Regions from separate parts of the Sutcliffiella sp. NPDC057660 genome, predicted to be linked through region 3. Evidence: predicted binding sites of a transcription regulator. Region 3 holds the regulator's gene; each other region holds the start of a gene.
The links. The regulator Rex, encoded in region 3, represses fermentation and respiration genes when NADH is low (regulators of the CRP and FNR family bind a similar motif). The targets are predictions, from matches to a motif close to TTGTGAAATATTTCACAA.
Positions count from the first base shown of each region.

Region 1: a site for Rex is predicted at 4,948-4,965, ahead of ACFVAD_RS11205 (glycosyl transferase). Genes of this name have one in related genera too.
Region 2: a site for Rex is predicted at 4,660-4,677, ahead of ACFVAD_RS11260 (cytochrome ubiquinol oxidase subunit I). Genes of this name have one in related genera too.

Region 1 covers NZ_JBHVHV010000008.1:193,567-200,150, reverse strand. The annotation lists partial or broken gene ACFVAD_RS11230 (winged helix-turn-helix transcriptional regulator) at 1-142, opposite strand, end outside; gene ACFVAD_RS11225 (Type 1 glutamine amidotransferase-like domain-containing protein) at 541-1,197, opposite strand; gene ACFVAD_RS11220 (AraC family transcriptional regulator) at 1,333-2,178, opposite strand; gene ACFVAD_RS11215 (IS110 family RNA-guided transposase) at 2,707-3,993, opposite strand; gene ACFVAD_RS11210 (PF20097 family protein) at 4,210-4,422, opposite strand; gene ACFVAD_RS11205 (glycosyl transferase) at 4,493-4,744, opposite strand; gene ACFVAD_RS11200 (hypothetical protein) at 5,015-5,227, opposite strand; gene ACFVAD_RS11195 (histidine phosphatase family protein) at 5,230-5,490, opposite strand; gene ACFVAD_RS11190 (hypothetical protein) at 5,822-6,565, shown strand; gene ACFVAD_RS11185 (DUF3307 domain-containing protein) at 6,580-6,584, shown strand, end outside.
Region 2 covers NZ_JBHVHV010000008.1:201,173-207,756, forward strand. The annotation lists gene tyrS (tyrosine--tRNA ligase) at 1-716, shown strand, start outside; gene ACFVAD_RS11240 (NUDIX hydrolase) at 777-1,412, shown strand; gene ACFVAD_RS11245 (glyoxalase superfamily protein) at 1,418-1,777, shown strand; gene cydS (cytochrome bd oxidase small subunit CydS family protein) at 2,114-2,215, opposite strand; gene ACFVAD_RS11255 (cytochrome d ubiquinol oxidase subunit II) at 2,229-3,242, opposite strand; gene ACFVAD_RS11260 (cytochrome ubiquinol oxidase subunit I) at 3,256-4,593, opposite strand; gene ACFVAD_RS11265 (tetratricopeptide repeat protein) at 4,930-6,096, shown strand; gene ACFVAD_RS11270 (zinc metalloprotease) at 6,221-6,584, shown strand, end outside.
Region 3 covers NZ_JBHVHV010000027.1:5,589-12,172, forward strand. The annotation lists gene tsaD (tRNA (adenosine(37)-N6)-threonylcarbamoyltransferase complex transferase subunit TsaD) at 1-515, shown strand, start outside; gene ACFVAD_RS23000 (ABC-F family ATP-binding cassette domain-containing protein) at 864-2,792, opposite strand; gene ACFVAD_RS23005 (redox-sensing transcriptional repressor Rex) at 2,986-3,624, shown strand; gene ACFVAD_RS23010 (twin-arginine translocase TatA/TatE family subunit) at 3,665-3,850, shown strand; gene tatC (twin-arginine translocase subunit TatC) at 3,868-4,623, shown strand; gene ACFVAD_RS23020 (YdiK family protein) at 4,648-4,848, opposite strand; gene ACFVAD_RS23025 (CPBP family intramembrane glutamic endopeptidase) at 4,899-5,621, opposite strand; gene groES (co-chaperone GroES) at 5,918-6,205, shown strand; gene groL (chaperonin GroEL) at 6,253-6,584, shown strand, end outside.

The DNA of each region.
Region 1 (6,584 bases), on a different contig from region 3:
AGCATTTATTGTGTAATTCCGGGCATCAATTTTTTAATTCGCTTGTTCTCTTTTCGCCCTTGATCAAATGGCACATGACGACGACCTTCCATTTTCCTCCTATCACATCCAATGTCGCTTCTACCGGTATATTATAAGCCATCCAATAATCCTCCTCCTTTACAGCAGGGTACTTGCAGGTACCTACCGTACTTAAAAGTGCGTACTTCTGTTTTGCACTTTATGATCTCTGTATGTAATGACATTTTAATCCCCCCTTTAAGACGTAAAACTATCTTCCAGAAATACTGCCCGATTCCTTAATTGCAATTATTTCAAAACGAGTTAATAAACTCTATCTTTTTTCGATAATTAAAAAGACACTTACCCCTTTATAGATAAGTGCAATTTTAGCAGCGCCCTTTTGCTGAAGACCGTTCTGCACATCTATTCTTTCTGTATAACTAAGAAAACAATCCTATCTTGCGTAGTTCTCCTTCATTAAATTAAAAATAGAAGCTTTACATAAAGAAATTAATACAATTAATCCATAGCTATTCACTACAAATAGAGCGTCTCATCCAATTTCTGAATCTTTGAGCGGGAAATTAAATATACATTGCCAAAAATGTCGATTTTGTCTCCCTTTGTACGTACAGCGCAATCTTTGTTCGACGCATAAATATTCATTTCTTCCGATAAGGGAGACAGTTCACTTTGAACCAGCGCAATGTTATTTTCAAGATCAAAGTGAGACAGGACGGAAAAATCGTCAAGGCCGATTCCGTCGTAAACAGAGCTAATTTCATCTCCAAAGTTTTTTGAGCATAACCATTTAGCGGACATATTGATCGCACCAGCGCTTGCTCCCATAACAACGGCTCTGCTTTTTTTAATCAAATCCGACAATTCATATTCCATCAAAAAATCTTTTTGTTTAAGAATACTTCCACCCAACAAGAAAATGACTGAAGCATTTTGAATTAACGTTTGTGCATCTTCCTTCTGTACGCGATAATTAATTAAACGATATTCATCAAACATAATGCCTGCCTGGTCAAGCCATGAACGTTCAGTAGCACCATCATCTTCATAAAAAAATGGATTCGAGCTAATCATAACAAGCGATTTTCTATCAGTTATATCCTCCTGTAAAACCCTGCCCAGATTCTCTGGAAAAAAGTTGCTAAACCAACCTAAATAATAGTGAATTTTCATAAGTATCCCCAGTCATTACTCATTCTCTTTTCTTGTTACTAACACAATATTCTCAATATGGCCCGATTTAATTGTTTGGACTCAAGCGTTTATTAAGTAATTGCGCCAGATTGTTAAAGATGAATTATTGAAAAATTATCTAAGAATAATTGGAACCCATAATTCATGACGCGGTTTATGCCCTGATCCATAATAACATTCAATACAAGGTAAATTAGCAAGTTCATATCCTGATGTAGGAACCCATTCAGAATATAAACGTTTCCATGCCTCAACAATATTTGGGAAAACAGCCCATGTACTTGGCGGAATATTTAAAGTTTGCATTTCTTCAGGAAACTCACCATCATACCGTACTCCCATAAAATAATCAAATTCTTCATCAGTGATGGCTGCCTCATTTCCACATACACCTAAAATTCCTTCTAGTGAGCATTTCGGATTCTCCCACGACATATCTATTAATTCCTGCATAAATCCTTCATTTTTCGCTTTGCTCCAAAGTGTTGGAATACTTTTAAAGGCTCTGTTTGTTTTTACTGGTTTACTCTTACCAACAATTCTTATTTCAAATTCTAATTTTTCAATTCTATACTCCATTTCAGTGTCTCCCTTTATTGATAATTGAAAGGAAATTTTCGGAAAGGCTCTTAATTGTATCCCCTGATGACGACATTCAGATGGTTTTATTCCATGGGTTCTTTGAAAAGCACGGGAAAATGAATCAGCAGATTCGTAACCGTACTTATTTGCAATTTCTAAAATTCGAATATGACTTTTTTGCAATTCGAATGCAGCAAGTGTCAATTTCCTACGCCTAATATATTCCGACAGTGAAATTCCTGTTATAGATGCAAACATTCTAGAAAAGTGAAACTCCGAACAGTAAGCAATCTTTGCTAATTGTTTGTAATCAATTTCATGCTCCAAATTATCCTCTATATAATCTAATACATTATTCATTCTAACAAGCCAGTCCATATAATCCTCCTTTCAATACCAATATTAAAAAAACCGAAAATTTTGGTCCGATATTATTTGCTTAAAAAAGTAGGTTTCACAAAAACAAGTTTAATTTACCTTCTTCAACAATCCTCCCTCTATAAAGAAAGAGATAACTCTTGTTTTCTCACTCATTCTCAATATTTCTATTAGACTTATATCTTTAAGACATTTGAATTATGGGTAGATGTTGAAAGTAAGGGGAATTTTGGGCATTTAGAGAAAAAGAAAGCTAACCTACCCAGCCACTTCAATCCAAAAAATGGTTAACTAGTAAAAGTATGGTCGCACTGGTGGATCTCCACATTTCTCATGGAGGTCAACCCTCCCATTTCTCACAGAGTCTATGCTCTAAAATTCCTTCGTCCAACCTTTCCATGAGGTGGATGTCAGTCATGCTGCCCTACAGGGTCTATGCCCGCACTTTAGTTGTTCTACTGACTAATCCGTGCTTCAAATGTCTATGTCAAAATCTCTAGAAAAAACTATATATTGAACGTTAATAACTTAAGCCGCATTCTGTATTGGAGCCAAGTGAGGTATGTCCCTCAACATTCGTTCTTCACTAAATTCACATTGCTTCGTGCCAATCGCAAATAAGATACGAATAATCTTGTTACATATGGCAATCATGGACTGCATCTTCTTCAAAGGATTACTCTTTCGAGTTGTATAGTAGTGATGTAGAGCCTTAAAAGCTGCATTCTTGGCGACTAACGGCATAGCTACTCGGAAGAGGAGAGCTCTGAGTGCTTTCCTACCTCGTTTCGTTATTTTCGTTAGTCCTTTATGTTTCCCAGAGGTGTTTTCCTTCAAGTTTAGTCCGGCCAATTTAATGATTTGGCGAGGGTGAGAGTAGTTCCCTAGGTCTCCTACTTCCGCATAGAAACCTGCCACTGTCTCCTTGCCAATTCCAGTAATGGCTAACATCTGTGGAACTCCAGGAATATGTTCGAGAAGCTCTTCAATATCAGAGTCTAACTCTTCGAACCTTTCGATTATCAACTCATACTTTTCTAGTAAGGTGCGGAGCTCTAATTTAGCCATTTTTGAACCTTCACGAATGCCAATTGAGTTTTTGGCAGCTCGTTTAAGTTCATGAATTTTACGGAGTCCAACCGCACGTTTTACTGCCTTTCTGAGGTGAATCAGGATCTCTTGATCCGAGATATGTTCCAGCTCATGTGGTAATACATTCAACTTTAATAATTGTAGTGCTGCTTTCCCCTCCCAATCCTTAAAAACGGTTAGGAATTCAGGGAAATAGCGGTCTAACCAGTTGTGAATTTGCCCTTGAAGCACCTGTAGATCAACAGACAAAAGATCACGTATTTTTCTGGCCACACGAAGTTCTGCATACACTCCTTGCGGAATATTTGGTTCAGCGTATCTTCCATCTTTGACTAACTGTGCAATTACTTTGGCATCTTTCACATCATTTTTGGTTGGTGAATTATCATCCAATTCCTTCGACTTTTTTACATGCATTGGATTCACTACGACAAACTTAATCTCTTTTTCTTTTAAGAAATGAGCGAGGTTAAGCCAATAGTGGCCAGTAGGTTCCATGCCTATAATGACCTTCTCCATTTCATTTTCGTTCATTAGCTGCTTGATCCAGTCTAGAAACATCTCGAAATGGGTTTGGGTATTTTCAAAGTGACAAGGTGCTCCAAACTCCAATCCTCTGAAGTCTTGAGCACGTGCCACATGCTTGAACTTCGCAATATCTACACCAATAATTAGTGTTTGAGAAGTGATTTGAGCAATCTTTTCATTTTGGTTATAATTCATCTTGAAGGCCTCCTGGTATATATGATTTTGTCCATTTTGCTGGCCAGCTCAGGACACTCATATCATACCAAGAGGTTATTTTTTATTTCAAACCCCATTTTTCTTCATAACAGGAATGCTGCCCTATTCTTAAGTAAGGAGCGATCCGCTATGCTGCAGTCGTTCCCAGGTTTTAAAAAAAATGAGGCTTAAGAAACTTCTTTTCTAATCATTATTTTAATTGTATTTAAAAATAACTAGATTACATTTTTCACATCTAAATGCTGGAATTTTACTTATTTGAAAAATTGCATCTTTTATTAATACTTCATTTCCAAAATCAGCGATTATTGAATCAGCCGATTCTGACCAACAAATTCTACGAGGAGAAAAAATATATCCCTGCTTCCCTTCATTACTGCATTCAGGACAACTAACAATCTCGTTCATATTTAGTCACTCCACCCTTTCGCATCTCCCTTATTTCTCTAATATTTTCCTGATTGAAGCAACCTCCCTGTTAGCTTCTTGTACAATAGCTCCATTTAATGCCATATTTATTTTTTTCTTTTAGTAAAGTAACTACCCCAATGCTGAACACCAAGATACCAATTAACATCAATGAATGTATAAATCCGTTTAGAAGAGGTACAAAATCTCCTGTTAGATTCTGGTTTCGATACACAATAGTAACTAGGCTGTACCCTAAAGGGGAACTAACCAGTAAAATAATAATCCCAAAAATAAAATATAACATTGCTTGTTTCGTCATCAATCATTCCCCCTATTTTAATTTAATTCTTCTGCTTTATCGCTTAATACCAATTATTTCAAATATCGTCTATTTACTCAATATATATTTTCCATAAAAAAGAAGCTTACCTTGTTACAGATAAGCGTCCTTTAATTGAATAACTAAAATCTGAAATCACTCATAAAATCACTTAATTCTTATTAAACTAGGTGCTTTACTTTAAGTACAATTCTTCACATAAACCAACTATTACTTAAAATTAAATGTTTTATAATCACCAGAATCAGATCAGAATTTTAATATATTTCCATCCGAAGGTATCCCTTCAAAGAAAGCACCTATGCAACCTGTGGTACATCTGTGACCAGATATAAGAACATTTAATTCTTTTTTTCCATGTTGTATTTCAAGTTCTTTCATAAAGCTAAACACTCTTTTTACAAATAGACTTGGTTCTTCAATCCCTTTATACAAATAAGAATCAGGTAATTTACCAGCCATTTTTACTTCTTTAATATGTAATCTGAATCAAAGACATCCAATCTATCATCCAAAACCACTGACTTTCCAGTAACTATTTCTGCTGTTTGTACGGCTCTCTCTTGTGGGGAAGAAAATACAAAATCGAAATCTATATTCTGTAATTTCGCTTTTAAAGCCTTTGCTTGTTCGATTCCGAAATCATTTAATGGTAAACCCATTTTCCTTTGCATCTTACGTTCTTTATTCAAGTCTGTATGTCCATGTCTAATTACATATATCATGTCATATCCCCTTATTAAATAATCCTGCCCTTGAGCAACAGTGGCAGGTCATCATTTAGAAAATTCTGGTAACATCAGCTTACCTGGAACGGAAATCAACGGGCTTTATGATACAGGTACACAAAAAACTTTAGACAACCCCGATTTACCTCGTGTGTGTCTAAATTCTAAATCCACGTTTATACGTGGATTTTTTGATTATATCATCTACTTATCTTTGATTCGATTAATCTATCGAATTAATGTATAATTTGATTATATAGTCGAATTAATTTAAAATATATGCATAAACTAGTAAAACGTTTAGTTGGATGATGGAGGAGGACAGCTTATGAAGAGACCCGTATCGGTGTTTATGATGGATGTAACGGATTCCAGCAGAAATTGGAAAGATGTTTCCTCCTATTTGGAAAAGGTGGAAACTTACATAAAACTCTGGACAAAAGGATTGCCGAATGTCCATGTCAAGCACCGTCTCGGTGATGAAATTGTCTGTATTTTTGACCATTATGCCACTGCTTATACAGTCGCGTTTTATATAGGTCAAATCTGGAAGTTTACGGATCAGCCACCCTACTTCGGCATGTCATTTGGACTTGTGGATGAAGATATTTCGGATATTGATATTGATAAGTGGAATCACCCCCTGATGAAACATGCCAGAATGGCAAATGAGAAAATCAAGCAGTCCACAAATCGGTCACCTATCCTTCTGTTTCCCGATTCGGATGCGATGTCCATCCCATCTGTGGAGATGAGCAATCTTCTGCTTGAATATCAAGGAAAACTGATAGCTGAGCAAACGAAGCTTCAGCGTCTCATTTCGGGACTATTTTCCGTATTGGATGAACAAAAGACGATAGCAAGCCTATTAGGAAAGTCCCCTTCTACCATCTCAAGCCACTACAAGAAAGGAAATTGTGAGATAATACTTAAAACCTTGAATACCATACAAAACACCTTAAACAACCTGGAGGAGACACAATCCGGGACCTATCCGAGTAATATTACGAAAGAGCTGCAAAACACAATAAAGAATCATTTGAAACAGAACTTGGTTATTATTACGAATTAGTAAGGAGCGGAACCATGAT
Region 2 (6,584 bases), on a different contig from region 3:
TTTCCCTTCATGAGTTTTTCTACCCGCTGATGCAAGGCTATGATTCTGTTGAACTGGAAAGTGATGTGGAGCTTGGCGGTACGGACCAGCATTTCAATGTGCTGATGGGCAGACACCTTCAGGAGCATTTCGAGAAAGAAAAGCAGGTTGTCATCATGCTGCCTTTATTGGAAGGCTTGGATGGAGTGGAGAAAATGTCTAAGTCCAAGAATAATTACATCGGTGTTGATGAAGAGCCTAACGAGATGTTGGGGAAAATCATGAGCATTCCCGACGAGTTAACAATGAAGTACTTCAATCTGATAACAGATCTGCCGCAAGAAGAAAAGACTGAAATAGCCGTGAAGCTGGAAAAAGGAGACTTACATCCAAGGGATGCGAAGATGCATCTTGGAAAAGTCATTGTGCGAATGTACCATGATGAAGAAACGGCAAAGCTTGCTGAAGAGCATTTTAAGACTGTTTTCCAACGCGGAGCAATACCTGAAGATACACCTGAGATCATATGGAAAGCTGAGAAGTCAATACCAATAATAGATTTGCTAGTTCAATTGGAATTGCAAAGCTCTAAAAGTGAGGCTCGCCGCATGATACAGAATGGTGGGATAAGAATCAATGGAGAAAAGGTGATGGAGGTTGATCTTCTTGTAGGTTTCGAGAAGGACTTTATCATTCAGGTAGGGAAAAGGAAGTTTTTAAAGGTGAGCATTTCATAGGTCGAGCAAGGTTTACCTGCTCGACCAATAAAGAGAAGGATAGGAACGGAGGCATGGAGGATGGAGTCGGAAAAACTGAAGGTATTTGATGAAAGTGGAAAGTATGTTGGTGTAGCGACCAGAGAAGAAGTACATAAAAAAGGCTATTGGCATGAAACTTTTCATTTTTGGCTTGTCAGTAGGGAAGAGGGGGTAGAATACATCTACTTCCAGCTCAGAAGCAAACAAAAGAAGGATTATCCGAATCTACTGGATATTACAGCAGCTGGGCATATTTTGGCTACAGAGACAGTGGAGGATGGAATCAGGGAAGTGAAGGAAGAGATTGGAATCGATGTAATAATGGGAGATCTCATGCCATTGGGGGTGATTCCATACACCAACGTTCATCAGGAACTGATAGACCGTGAATTGGCACATGTATTTTTACTAGTCAGGAAGTATGATATGGAGGATTTTATTCTGCAGCCTGAAGAAGTTTCAGGGATGGCAAAGGTGAGGTTGGATGATATGATTGAACTGTGGAAAGGAAAGACAGAAAAAGTAGAGGCAGATGGATTCAAAATGGCTTCTAACGGGGAAAGAGCAGAATGGAAAGAGACTGTGAAAAAAGGTCATTTCGTTCAGCATGAAGATCACTTTTACATGGAGACATTTGCAGCTATAAAAATGAAATTGGAGGAGGAATCCCGATGAGTGAGATGAAAGCGGTTATCCCTATACTACGTATTTTCGATGTGGAAAAAGCAGAAGAATTCTATATGGACTTTTTGGGTTTCGAAAGAAAATGGGAGCACCGTTTTGAAGCGGATTTCCCTTTGTATATGGAGGTTTCCAGGGGGGATTGTATTCTGCATCTTTCTGAACATCATGGTGATAGCACACCAGGGTCTGCGGTAAGAATCGAGACGAGTTCAATTGAAGACTATCACAAAGGGCTGATCGAGAAGAACTACCGTTTCGCAAGACCCGGCCTAGAGCAAAAACCATGGGGAACCAAGGAGATATCCGTTGGCGACCCATTTGGCAATCGAATTGTCTTTTACGAGAGAATCCAGTAAAAAGTTTTCACTACAAAAAAGAGGCTGGGACAAAAGTGTTTTAGCCTAAGTAAAAACCGAACTAATTTGAGTTTTCGTCCAAATTAGTTCGGTTTTTTGAAAGTATTAAAATATACGTTTAGGTTTTAGATTACACTAGCGGTTGATTGGAGTGCAAGACGAAGACTCCTGCGGGAGCAGTGGCCAATGTGAGACCCCGCAGGCGAAGCCGAGGAGGCTCACGGGTCACCCGCGGAAAGCGAAGTCTTGCACGGAAATCAATAGCGGTATTTAGAGCCGGCACTTAAATTATTCGTCTTTTTGTTAGATTTTTTTAGTTTTGTCCCAGGCCCCTTTTTATTTATACTTCTCTTTGCCTGCCGCTCCCCACAGAAACAACACACCAATCGCCACGACAATGATAAGAGGGGGAGCGATCATAATCAAAAAATTCTCCATTTTAAAAACCTCCTTACTTTTTCCCTTGTACATATTGATTATCAAATAGGAAGAGACGCATTAAAAGATAAAGCGATGGAATCAATAAGCATAGACCACCGATGAAGGCGGTAATCAAGGCAATAGCCATTGACTCATTTGTAAACCCGTCATAGATCGTCAAGTATGGATACAGAAGGTATGGCATATGAGATGCCCCATATCCAAAGAATGCTGTCGCGAATTGAAGCATGACGAAAATGAAAGAGAGTCCAAGACGCTGCTTCTTCCACATCAGATACACCGCTCCAAGGAAGAAGAGGAAAGAAAGACTGAACATCCATGAAAGATTCAGCATCCTTTCAAAGTGACTCGGATTGTGGTCACTGAGTGCGAAGAATACGAGCACACTTGCCAGGATGGTAGGAAGGCTCCAGTTAAGCGCATATTTGCGCAACACTTCAAAAGCTTTTTCGTCCTTGGCTGTTCTTGCATAGTATGCAAGAAAATAAGCGGATATATATAGCACACTGACCAGTGCCAAAATGACAACCGTCCAAGAATAGAAGCTTGAAAACAAAGCACCATAATCCAATGTTACTACATCACCGGCAAGGCTGATGAATCCACCTTCGGATATGGTCAATACAACAGAAAGTGCGGCTGGTATCAACAGGCCTGTAGCTCCATATAAAAGCTGATAAAACTTGCTGCCTTTTGCACCATAGTGATGAAAGGCATAATAACTTCCACGGATCGCCAACAGGATAATCGCGATACTACCTGGTATCAGCAAAGTTGTTCCGTAATAATAGGCTGTGGAAGGGAAGAAGCCGACAATCCCGATAAAGAAGAAAACAAGAAACACATTGGTGACCTCCCAAACAGGAGAGAGGTAACGGACAATCACTTTATCAATGAGATGGTCCTTCTTTGTAACAGTAGAATAGTAGCTGAAAAATCCGGCACCAAAGTCAATTGAAGCAACAATCAAATATCCGTATAGAAATGTCCATAAAACCGTAATACCTACAACTTCATAACTCATGTTTTCCCCTCCTTTACTCCATGCCTTTTTCTTGCAGTTCTTTTTCGACTGGATTATTTTTAAACATTTTTCTTAGTACCGTAATACATGTTGTACAAAGTACTGCATAAAGAATGATGAAAAGCACCAGCATAAGATCGACATGCTCGGATGTGGTAGCCCCTTCTGAAACAGTCATATATCCGACAAGCAGCCACGGCTGTCTTCCTAGCTCGGCAAAGAACCAGCCCATCTCTATGGCAAGTAATGCTAATGGGGAGCCGGCTGCTATTGCCCAAAGTAGCGGCCTGTTCCATTCATTCCATTTTTTCACCTTGGCAATAACAACATAAAGGATAGAGACAAGGGCAAGGAACATTCCGATACCGACCATCAGGTCAAAGAAATAGTGTACGACCAAAGGCGGAAGCTCTTCCTCAGGAAATTCCTCGAGTCCGATTACCTCAGATTTTGGGTCACCATGCGCAAGGATGCTTAAGGCATATGGAATTTCAAGTGCATATTTGACTTTGTTGTCCTCTGTCAGATATCCGCCGATAAGTAGCGGTGCCTCAGTCGAAGTTTCAAAATGCCATTCTGCAGCAGCCAGTTTTTCAGGCTGATACTCTGCTAGATATTTACCGGATAAATCCCCAATTACTGCAGTGGAAATGGCGAATACGGCTGCAGCTGTCATTGTCAGATGCAGTGCTTTTTTATGATAAACATGATTTCTTCCTCGCAGAATGGCAATGGCGGCAATTCCCGCCAGAACAAATGCTGTTGTCAAATAAGCAGAAGATAACACGTGTGCCACTTTGGTTGGTGTGGCAGGGTTGAACATTGCACCAAGAGGACTAATATTCGTCAATACACCATTCTCAATTTCGAATCCACTAGGTGAATTCATGAAGCTGTTGACAGTGGATATAAAGAAGCCAGAAGCCATGGCACCAAGAGCCACAGGAATCAACAGGATAAAATGATAGATTTTCTTTTTAAATCGATCCCAAGTATATAAGTAGATACCTAGAAAAATAGCTTCAAAGAAGAAAGCGAATGTCTCCAAGAACAACGGAAGACTAATTACATGTCCTGCAAGCTGCATCAAATTCGGCCATAAAAGGCTTAATTGCAGGCCGATAGCCGTACCCGTCACAACACCGACTGCAACGGTGATGACAAAACCGCGGGCCCACCTGCGTGCGAGAAGACGATAATGTTCGTCGTTCCGTTTGATACCCATCCATTCCGCAAGAGCAATCATTAGTGGAACACCTACACCTACAGTTGCGAAGATGACGTGGACCGCAAGCGTCAGACCAGTTAAAATTCTGCTGTATAGAACCGGATCATACTCTAAACCAAACATATTTTCACTCCTTTGGTCACTGATAGAACCATCAATAATAAATTCTTAACAATAGTATACAATAGTTTGCTCAATACTTCACAATATAAGATTTAAGTTCTTGTATGTTCTTAAGTATATTCCCTTTTCCTTTGTAACAAAACAGGGTAGAGGGCACTGTTTATGACAACTTTATGGCAGGACAGCGACGAATTTGTGACCGGCTTAAAATGAAGTGTAAACATGGTACTAACGTCCTTATAAGCACATCAAATAGGAAAATTTCACAGAAAATTGTATATAATTGTAGAAAATGATGGTAAAATATTCTTATAATTCAAATAAAGGGTGTTGGCATTGAGAAACGGAGAAATGATCGATTACTACCGAAACAAAAAAGGTATCTCACAGGAAAATTTATCTCAAGGGATTTTTCCCGCTTCACACCTATTGGATTTAGTGGACAAGCTGTTAAGCTGCTACGAGAGTACTGTCAGACAGGACCCGAAAGAGTCATGGAAAAAACTGAGCTATATTAATGAGGAATACAATATAGGAAGTCAAACCATGCCTCACGAAACATTGCTGCTTTATTTATGTGTAAAACTGAAATATGCCCTTTTAATCTTTGATAAGAAGCTAATCGACAGCCTTTATAACCAGATATCCGACCTCCCGACAAGCAAAAATACTATCATTGAGTATATTCGGAAGAAGACCATCGGAATCTACTATTATCGAGTAAACGATAACCTACAATCCATATTCATATTAAAACAGGCATTGGAGATGCATAATAAACTTCCATTATCAGAAGAAGATAAGGCGGAGCTGTTTTATCAAATTGCATTGACAAGCCAAAAAACATCCGATTACTTCGAAGCGATCACCTATGCCGAAAAAGCGCTTTCTATTTATCAATCCCTGTATTATAACCGGAGATCGGCAGAGTGCCACGTTATTCTTGGTTTGAGCTATCATAAAGTCCATCAATTGGAAAAAGCCCAAGAAAACTATCTTTATGCAAAAAAAATCGGAGTAGACTTGAAGGATGTGTATCTGGAATCCATGGCCCTGCATAACCTTGGATGTATGCAATCATTCTTGGGAAACTCAGAAGATGCCATCTTTTATTTCTTGGAATCACTTAAACTTAAAAAAGAGGAAGACAGAAGCTTGTTTTCCATCAATACCCTGGTTAAAGAGTATTACAAGCTTAATCAGAATGAATTTGCTCTTGGTTGGGCGGAAGAAGGCTTGGTATTGGCCCAAAGAAATAAAATAGAGGAATATATTATACATTTCAATGTTCACATATATTTAATAACTAAAAATCCTGAAATCGAAAAATATATATCCGATTATGTGATCGATTATTTTACAAGAGCGGGAGACAAAGATAACGTGGCTAAATATGCCGAGATTTTGGCAGAGTATTATACATCGACTGACAGATACCAGTCAGCCTGTGAATATTACGAATTAAGTTTAAAAGTTTGGAAGAATAAGACGACCCTCATCTAATACTGGAGCCCGATTCATTTCAATATGACACACCATTTTGAAATTTGGTGTGTTTTTTTATATTCATTTAGGGGAAAAAGACTTCTATTTACTTGTATAAAATCAGGTTTAGGAGTGGTTGCTGATGTTCGGATTTAATGATCTATGGAAGTTCTTTGTCTCTTTCTTCCTCGTTTTGCCAATGGTCACCATCTTACATGAATTAGGGCATTTTTTCTTTGCAAAATTATTTGGCGGAAAAGTGATTGTTCATATCGGGACTGGAAACATATTGTTTAAGATTGGTTCCCTCAGAATTAGAAAGCTTTACTTTTATGATGGTTGGTGTGAATATATCACAGTCAGTAATAGAGCAGGGAAAATTGAAAAAGCATTGGTATATTTGGGAGGGTCCTTGTTTAACATCGCCTCCATCCTGATTTTGAATGGATTGATCATGAAAGGGGTGATCGAGCCTAATATCCTAATCTATCAGTTCACCTACTTTT
Region 3 (6,584 bases):
ATAAGGTGGCGAGAACCTTGCAGCTGCCTTACCCGGGCGGTCCTCATATCGACCGTTTGGCAATGGAGGGACAACCTACCATCAAACTTCCAAGAGCGTGGCTGGAGGAGGATTCCTATGATTTCAGCTTCTCAGGATTGAAATCTGCGGTTATCAACACGCTCCACAATGCCAAGCAAAAAGGGGAAGAGATCAGCCCTGCAGATTTGGCGGCAAGCTTTCAGGAGAGTGTCATCGAGGTGTTGGTCGGTAAAACACTGAAGGCCATGGAACACTACAAGGTGGACCAGGTTCTGCTGGCAGGCGGGGTAGCAGCCAACAAAGGATTGCGTAGTGCCCTTCAGACTGCTGTGGATAATGTGGGGAAAGAATTGGTGATTCCTCCACTATCACTATGTACAGATAATGCGGCGATGATTGCTGCTGCAGGAAGTGTCCTGTACCGCAAAGGAAAGCGTTCAGGGATGAATTTGAACGGAAATCCCGGGCTCGATATCGAAAAACCTTTCAACTGATCTTTTGGTTGAAAGGTTTTTTATTAGTGCAAAAATAGAAAGCGCATACGTTATACACAACCCTGTGGATAAAATGTGGATAAAAGTATCAATTTCCTATAAATTCAACTCCGTAAATGTGAATAAAAAATGTGGATAACTTTTGATGAAATTGTGGATGGTGTGTATAAACCTCTTGATAACTTATTGAATAAGGAATGATATGTGAATATGTGTGTGGAAAAGTGAGTTTTATCGACAAAGTTCTTAAAAAGGGGGTCAGGTATCGACAAAAACGGCTAAATGGACGATTTTATCCACAATTCAATAAAAAAGCTACTCTCTTATAAAAAGAAAGTAGCTTATTCTTCACACCAACTCTTCCCACTCTTCCATCAGTACCATCAATCTTTCCTGCAACCCCTCATTCTGCGTGTTGAGCTCCAGTACTTTTTCATGGTCCTGATAGACTTCCGGGAGACAGAGCTGGCTTTCGTTTTCTTCCAGTCTGTTTTCAATCTCTTCTATTTCTTTTTCTATTTCTTCAAGGCGACGTTTCTTTTGGCGTTCCAGGCGCTTTGCTTCTTTTTCCTGTTCATAGCTCGGCTTTTCCTTATCAGCTTGAGCAGCTCTGACAGGGGAAGTGGAAGATGCTTCGCTTTCCAGCCTTGCAAGCTCCAAGGCCTCTTCTTTTTTCTCTATATAATAGTCATAATCTCCTAGATATTCGGTCGCCCCAATTCGGCTCAATTCATAGACCTTGGTTGCGAGGCGGTTGATGAAGTAGCGGTCATGGGAAACGAATAGGATGGTACCAGGGTAATCAATCAAGGCATTCTCCAGAATCTCCTTGCTATCCAGATCCAGATGGTTGGTAGGCTCGTCCAGGATCAGCACATTGGAGCGCTGCAGCATCATCTTGGAAAGGGCCAATCGCGCCTTTTCCCCTCCGCTTAAAGTAGAAACCGGCTTCAGTACATCATCCCCGGAGAAAAGGAAGTTTCCAAGGATTGTTCGGATTTCCTTTTCCATCTTGTTTGGGTACTCATCCCAAAGCTCGGCCAATACCGTTTTATTGGAAGTGAGGTCTGCCTGCTGCTGATCATAGTAGCTCACAGAAACATTTGCCCCGAATGAAAAGCTGCCTTCGAGCGGATCCAGCTGCTTGACGAGTGTTTTTAATAGGGTGGACTTACCGATTCCGTTCGGTCCGACAAGCGCCACACTATCGCCGCGTGACAAGGAAAGATCAACATGCCGGAAAATGGGGGTCCTGTCATAGGAAACGGCCAGATCCTTGGCTTTCAGTACATCATTCCCGCTCTGCCTATCAATATCAAACATGATGGAGGCAGATTTTTCATCACCTTGGGGACGATCCATCATCTGCATTTTATCGAGCTGCTTCCTGCGGCTCTGTGCGCGCTTGGTGGTGGAGGCCCTAGCCAGGTTGCGCTGTACAAAGTCCTGGAGCTTCGCAATCTCGTCCTGCTGTTTTTCGAACATTTTCATATCACGTTCGTATTGCTCGGCCTTCTGGGCAAGGTACGCACTATAGTTGCCAAGGAACTTCGCAGACTGCTTCCGGGAGATTTCATAGACGGTTGTGACCACCTTGTCTAGGAAGTAGCGGTCATGGGAAACAATAAGTAATGCACCCGGATAGCTCTGGAGATATCCTTCAAGCCAGGAAAGGGTATCGATGTCGAGATGGTTCGTCGGCTCATCCAGAATCAATAGATCCGGCTTGGTCAGCAAAAGCTTGGCAAGCGCAAGACGGGTTCTCTGTCCACCGCTCAGTGTCTCGATTGGGGTCTGATAATCAAATTCGGAAAAGCGAAGGCCGTGAAGCACGGAGCGGATGTCCGCTTCATATTGAAAGCCGCCCTTCTGCTTGAAGGCTTCCTGAATTTCGTCATACTCCTTCAGAATGCGGGCGTAAAGCGGGCCATCCTCAAAATAAGCGGGATCTCCCATTTTCGCTTCCAGCGTGCGCATCTGATTTTCCATCTCTTTTAGACCGGAAAACACAGTCAGCATTTCATCCCAGATGGAACGCTCTGTCTGCAGCCCAGTATCCTGTGCAAGATATCCGATTGTTACAACCTTTGGCTTGATGATATCACCGGAATCATAGGACAGCTGATTGGAAATGATCTTTAATAAGGTAGACTTCCCTGCACCATTACGTCCAACAAGCGCAATTCTGTCTTTCGATTGTACTTCTAGTTTTATATTCGATAGAATAAGGTCAGCACCAAAATATTTCGTTAATTGATTTATCTGTAAAATAATCATCATTTTCACCTCATGCAATTCTAATGTAAGTGTATACTTCTTCAAGCGCCACTTCAAGAATTGGAAACGGCAACCTCTTACAAAATTGCACGGAATAGGGTAAAATGAAAGCGATTTAAAATCCGAAAAACGGAGCCGGCATCCGTTACATATAGAAAAGAACCGCAAACTGGTTGGACAATGGGGGAGTAAGATGAATAACGAACCGATGAAAATACCGCAGGCGACTGCCAAGAGATTGCCTTTGTATTACCGTTTTCTTAAGAACTTGAATACATCGGGAAAGCAGCGGGTTTCGTCCGCAGAGCTGAGTGAAGCGGTGAAAGTGGATTCCGCCACAATCAGAAGAGACTTCAGCTATTTTGGGGCACTGGGGAAAAAGGGATATGGCTATAATGTTCAATATTTGTTAACTTTTTTCCGGAAAACGCTCGACCAGGATGAATTGACTTATGTTACTCTAATAGGTGTAGGAAACTTGGGGACAGCTTTCCTGCATTACAATTTCATGAAAAACAATAACACGAAGATCGTGATGGCCTTTGATATCGACGAGTCGAAAATCGGCACGGAGATCGGCGGTGTACCGGTGTATCATCTTGATGACATCGAGGAGCATCTGCCGAAGGATGTGACGGTGGCAATCCTCACCGTACCGGCGCCAGTAGCGCAGCCGATAGCAGACAGATTGGTGGAAAAAGGGGTAAAGGGCATCCTGAACTTTACGCCAGCACGTATTAATGTGCCGGAAACCATCCGTATCCATCATATTGATTTAGCCGTAGAACTACAGTCATTGGTATATTTTCTCAAGCACTATCCAACAGAATGAAAAAGTAGTAGAATGAGTATATTTCAAGGAGGTGGCAAGAATGGGTCCAATCGGAATGGGTAGCCTCTTGTTAATCGTTTTCGTAGCATTACTAATCTTCGGTCCAAGCAAATTACCTCAACTGGGTAAGGCAGCTGGCAATACATTGCGTGAATTCAAAAACGCAACTAAAGGATTAGCGGATGACGACGACAGCAAACCAGAGAAAAAAGAAGAAACGAAGTAATGTAAGGATGAACATATATGCTAGATAGAGAAATGTCGGTGTATGACCATATAGGCGAGCTCCGAAAAAGAGTGATCATCATTGCTTCCTTCTTTTTCGTCTCAGCGATCGGCGGTTTTTTCCTCGCGGAACCGATCATTGTCTATTTACAGCACACAAATGAAGCGGAAGCGCTACAGATGAATGCCTTTCGCATTACAGATCCAATCAAGATCTTCATGCAGTTTTCTTTTTTGATTGCATTTATCATTACGTTCCCCGTTACGCTCTATCAGATTTGGTCTTTTATCAGCCCCGGTTTGTATGAGCGGGAGCGGAAAGTGACGTTAAGCTATATCCCAATATCCCTCTTCTTGTTCCTGAGTGGACTGACATTCTCCTACTTCATACTGTTTCCGTTTGTTGTGAAGTTCATGAGCAATCTGGCAGACCGCCTGGATATCAACCAAGTGATCGGGATCAACGAATATTTCCAATTCCTGTTCCAGCTGACCTTGCCATTCGGCATCCTGTTTCAGATGCCGGTTATTGTGATGTTCTTAACTAGGCTTGGGATTATCACTCCAGCTATCCTCGTGAAAATAAGAAAGTACGCGTACTTCGTATTGCTAGTAATAGGAGCATTGATTACGCCGCCGGAGATCATCTCTCATCTAATGGTGACAGTACCGCTTCTTATCCTTTACGAGATCAGCATCATCATTTCCCGCTTCGGCTATAAAAAGGTCAAGCTTGCGGAAGCAAAGTTGAATGAGGAATTAAATAAAAAATAGGCAACTACCGTAAAGGTAAGTAGCCTATTTTTTTTGCATACTTTTTATTTTCTTATGAAGCAGAAATGCCCGGATGGAAACGCCGAAGTCGAAGGTGGCGATCAGCATCAGCAGCATGGTGTGCCATTCAAAGACGCTTTCCTTGAATGACGCAACTGCCAAATACGTAAATAGACATCCCATGACGGCATAGAAAAAGGCCATATTGATCGGTTTTATTTTCATTGTGCTAGTCCTCCAGTTGTAGATGGCTTTATCATTGATTCTTTAAACTATCAGAAGAAGGAGATAAGATTCGGTAACGCATTCTGCATCTCTTCCATTTGCTTGATCATTTCTTCGATATCTTCCCTGAACACATACTGCACAATGACAACAAAGCTATTCATGGCGACATGGGCGATGATCGGAACAATGATGCGGTTTGTTTTGACATATAGGAAGGCAAAGATCCCACCCATTACAAAGTAAATCAACAGATGCTTGAAATCATTATGGACAATAGCAAAAAGAAGGGAGCTGATAATAAGCCCGACAGCAAAATTGAATCGTTTGTATAAAGAACCGAAAATTATTTTACGGAATATGATTTCCTCTAAAATAGGCCCCGCAATTGTAATGGCAAAAATCATGATTGGTGTTGCTGTGACAAAGGCCATAATCTCCTGCGTATTTTCGGAACCAGGCTCGATACCGAAAAGCTTCAGCTGAATTTGAGCAGCGATTCCCTGGCCGAACAATGCCATTGGAAAGCCCAGCACCGTCCATAGAACAGTTTTTGGAACAGAGGCCGTCTTACCCCTGAAGTCGCCTTCCTTCCATTCATCCCGGAGGATATAGCAGACAATCAAAAGACCGATCGTAAAACTGACAAAGGTCCAATACCCCACAATATCTCCACGTTCCACACCGAGAGCCATCAAGATCGGAAAGCCAATAAATCCGGACAGCTGCATCAACACATAGGTCAAAATGACATACCAATACTTTTTAGTCATAGTAAACTCCTCTAAACTCTATTATTCGCTTTCCGTATTGTATCATATTATAAGTCTACCCTTATAATGATAAGGTTCCCACATTCAGGTATCCTTACGAAAAAAATGTCGATATTTTGGTTTAAATGAAGACTGCGGGGAGATAATGGAAAAGTGCTAAAAAGGGTGAAAAATTTTAAGCAAAGATACTTGCAAAACAGGAAGAGATTCATTATTATAATAATTGTGTTAGCACTCAAGGTTATAGAGTGCTAATAAATAAAAATATTACATATGAAATCAAGGAGGTTGTTTTCATGTTAAAGCCAATAGGTGATCGTCTAGTAATTGAGCTTGTTCAGTCAGAAGAAAAAACTGCAAGTGGTATCGTATTACCTGACTCTGCTAAAGAAAAGCCTCAAGAAGGAAAAGTAGTAGCGGTTGGTACAGGTCGTGTGCTTGACAGCGGTGAGCGTGTAGCGCTTGAAGTTTCTCAAGGCGACAGCATCATCTTCTCTAAATATGCCGGTACAGAAGTAAAGTACGAAGGCAAAGAATATTTAATCCTTAAAGAAACAGACGTACTTGCAGTAGTAAGCAAGTAATCAAATAAAATAAAAAAACTTAACTTTACTGAGGAGGTCTATCAATTATGGCAAAAGAGATTAAGTTCAGTGAAGAAGCTCGCCGCTCCATGTTACGCGGTGTAGACAAATTAGCTGATGCAGTGAAAGTAACATTAGGACCAAAAGGACGCAATGTGGTACTTGAGAAGAAATTCGGTTCTCCACTAATCACTAACGACGGTGTTACTATCGCAAAGGAAATCGAACTTGAAGACGCATTCGAAAACATGGGTGCGAAACTTGTTGCTGAAGTAGCTAGCAAAACAAATGACGTTGCCGGTGATGGTACAACTACTGCAACAGTTCTTGCACAAGCGATGATCCGCGAAGGATTGAAGAACGTTACTGCTGGAGCAAA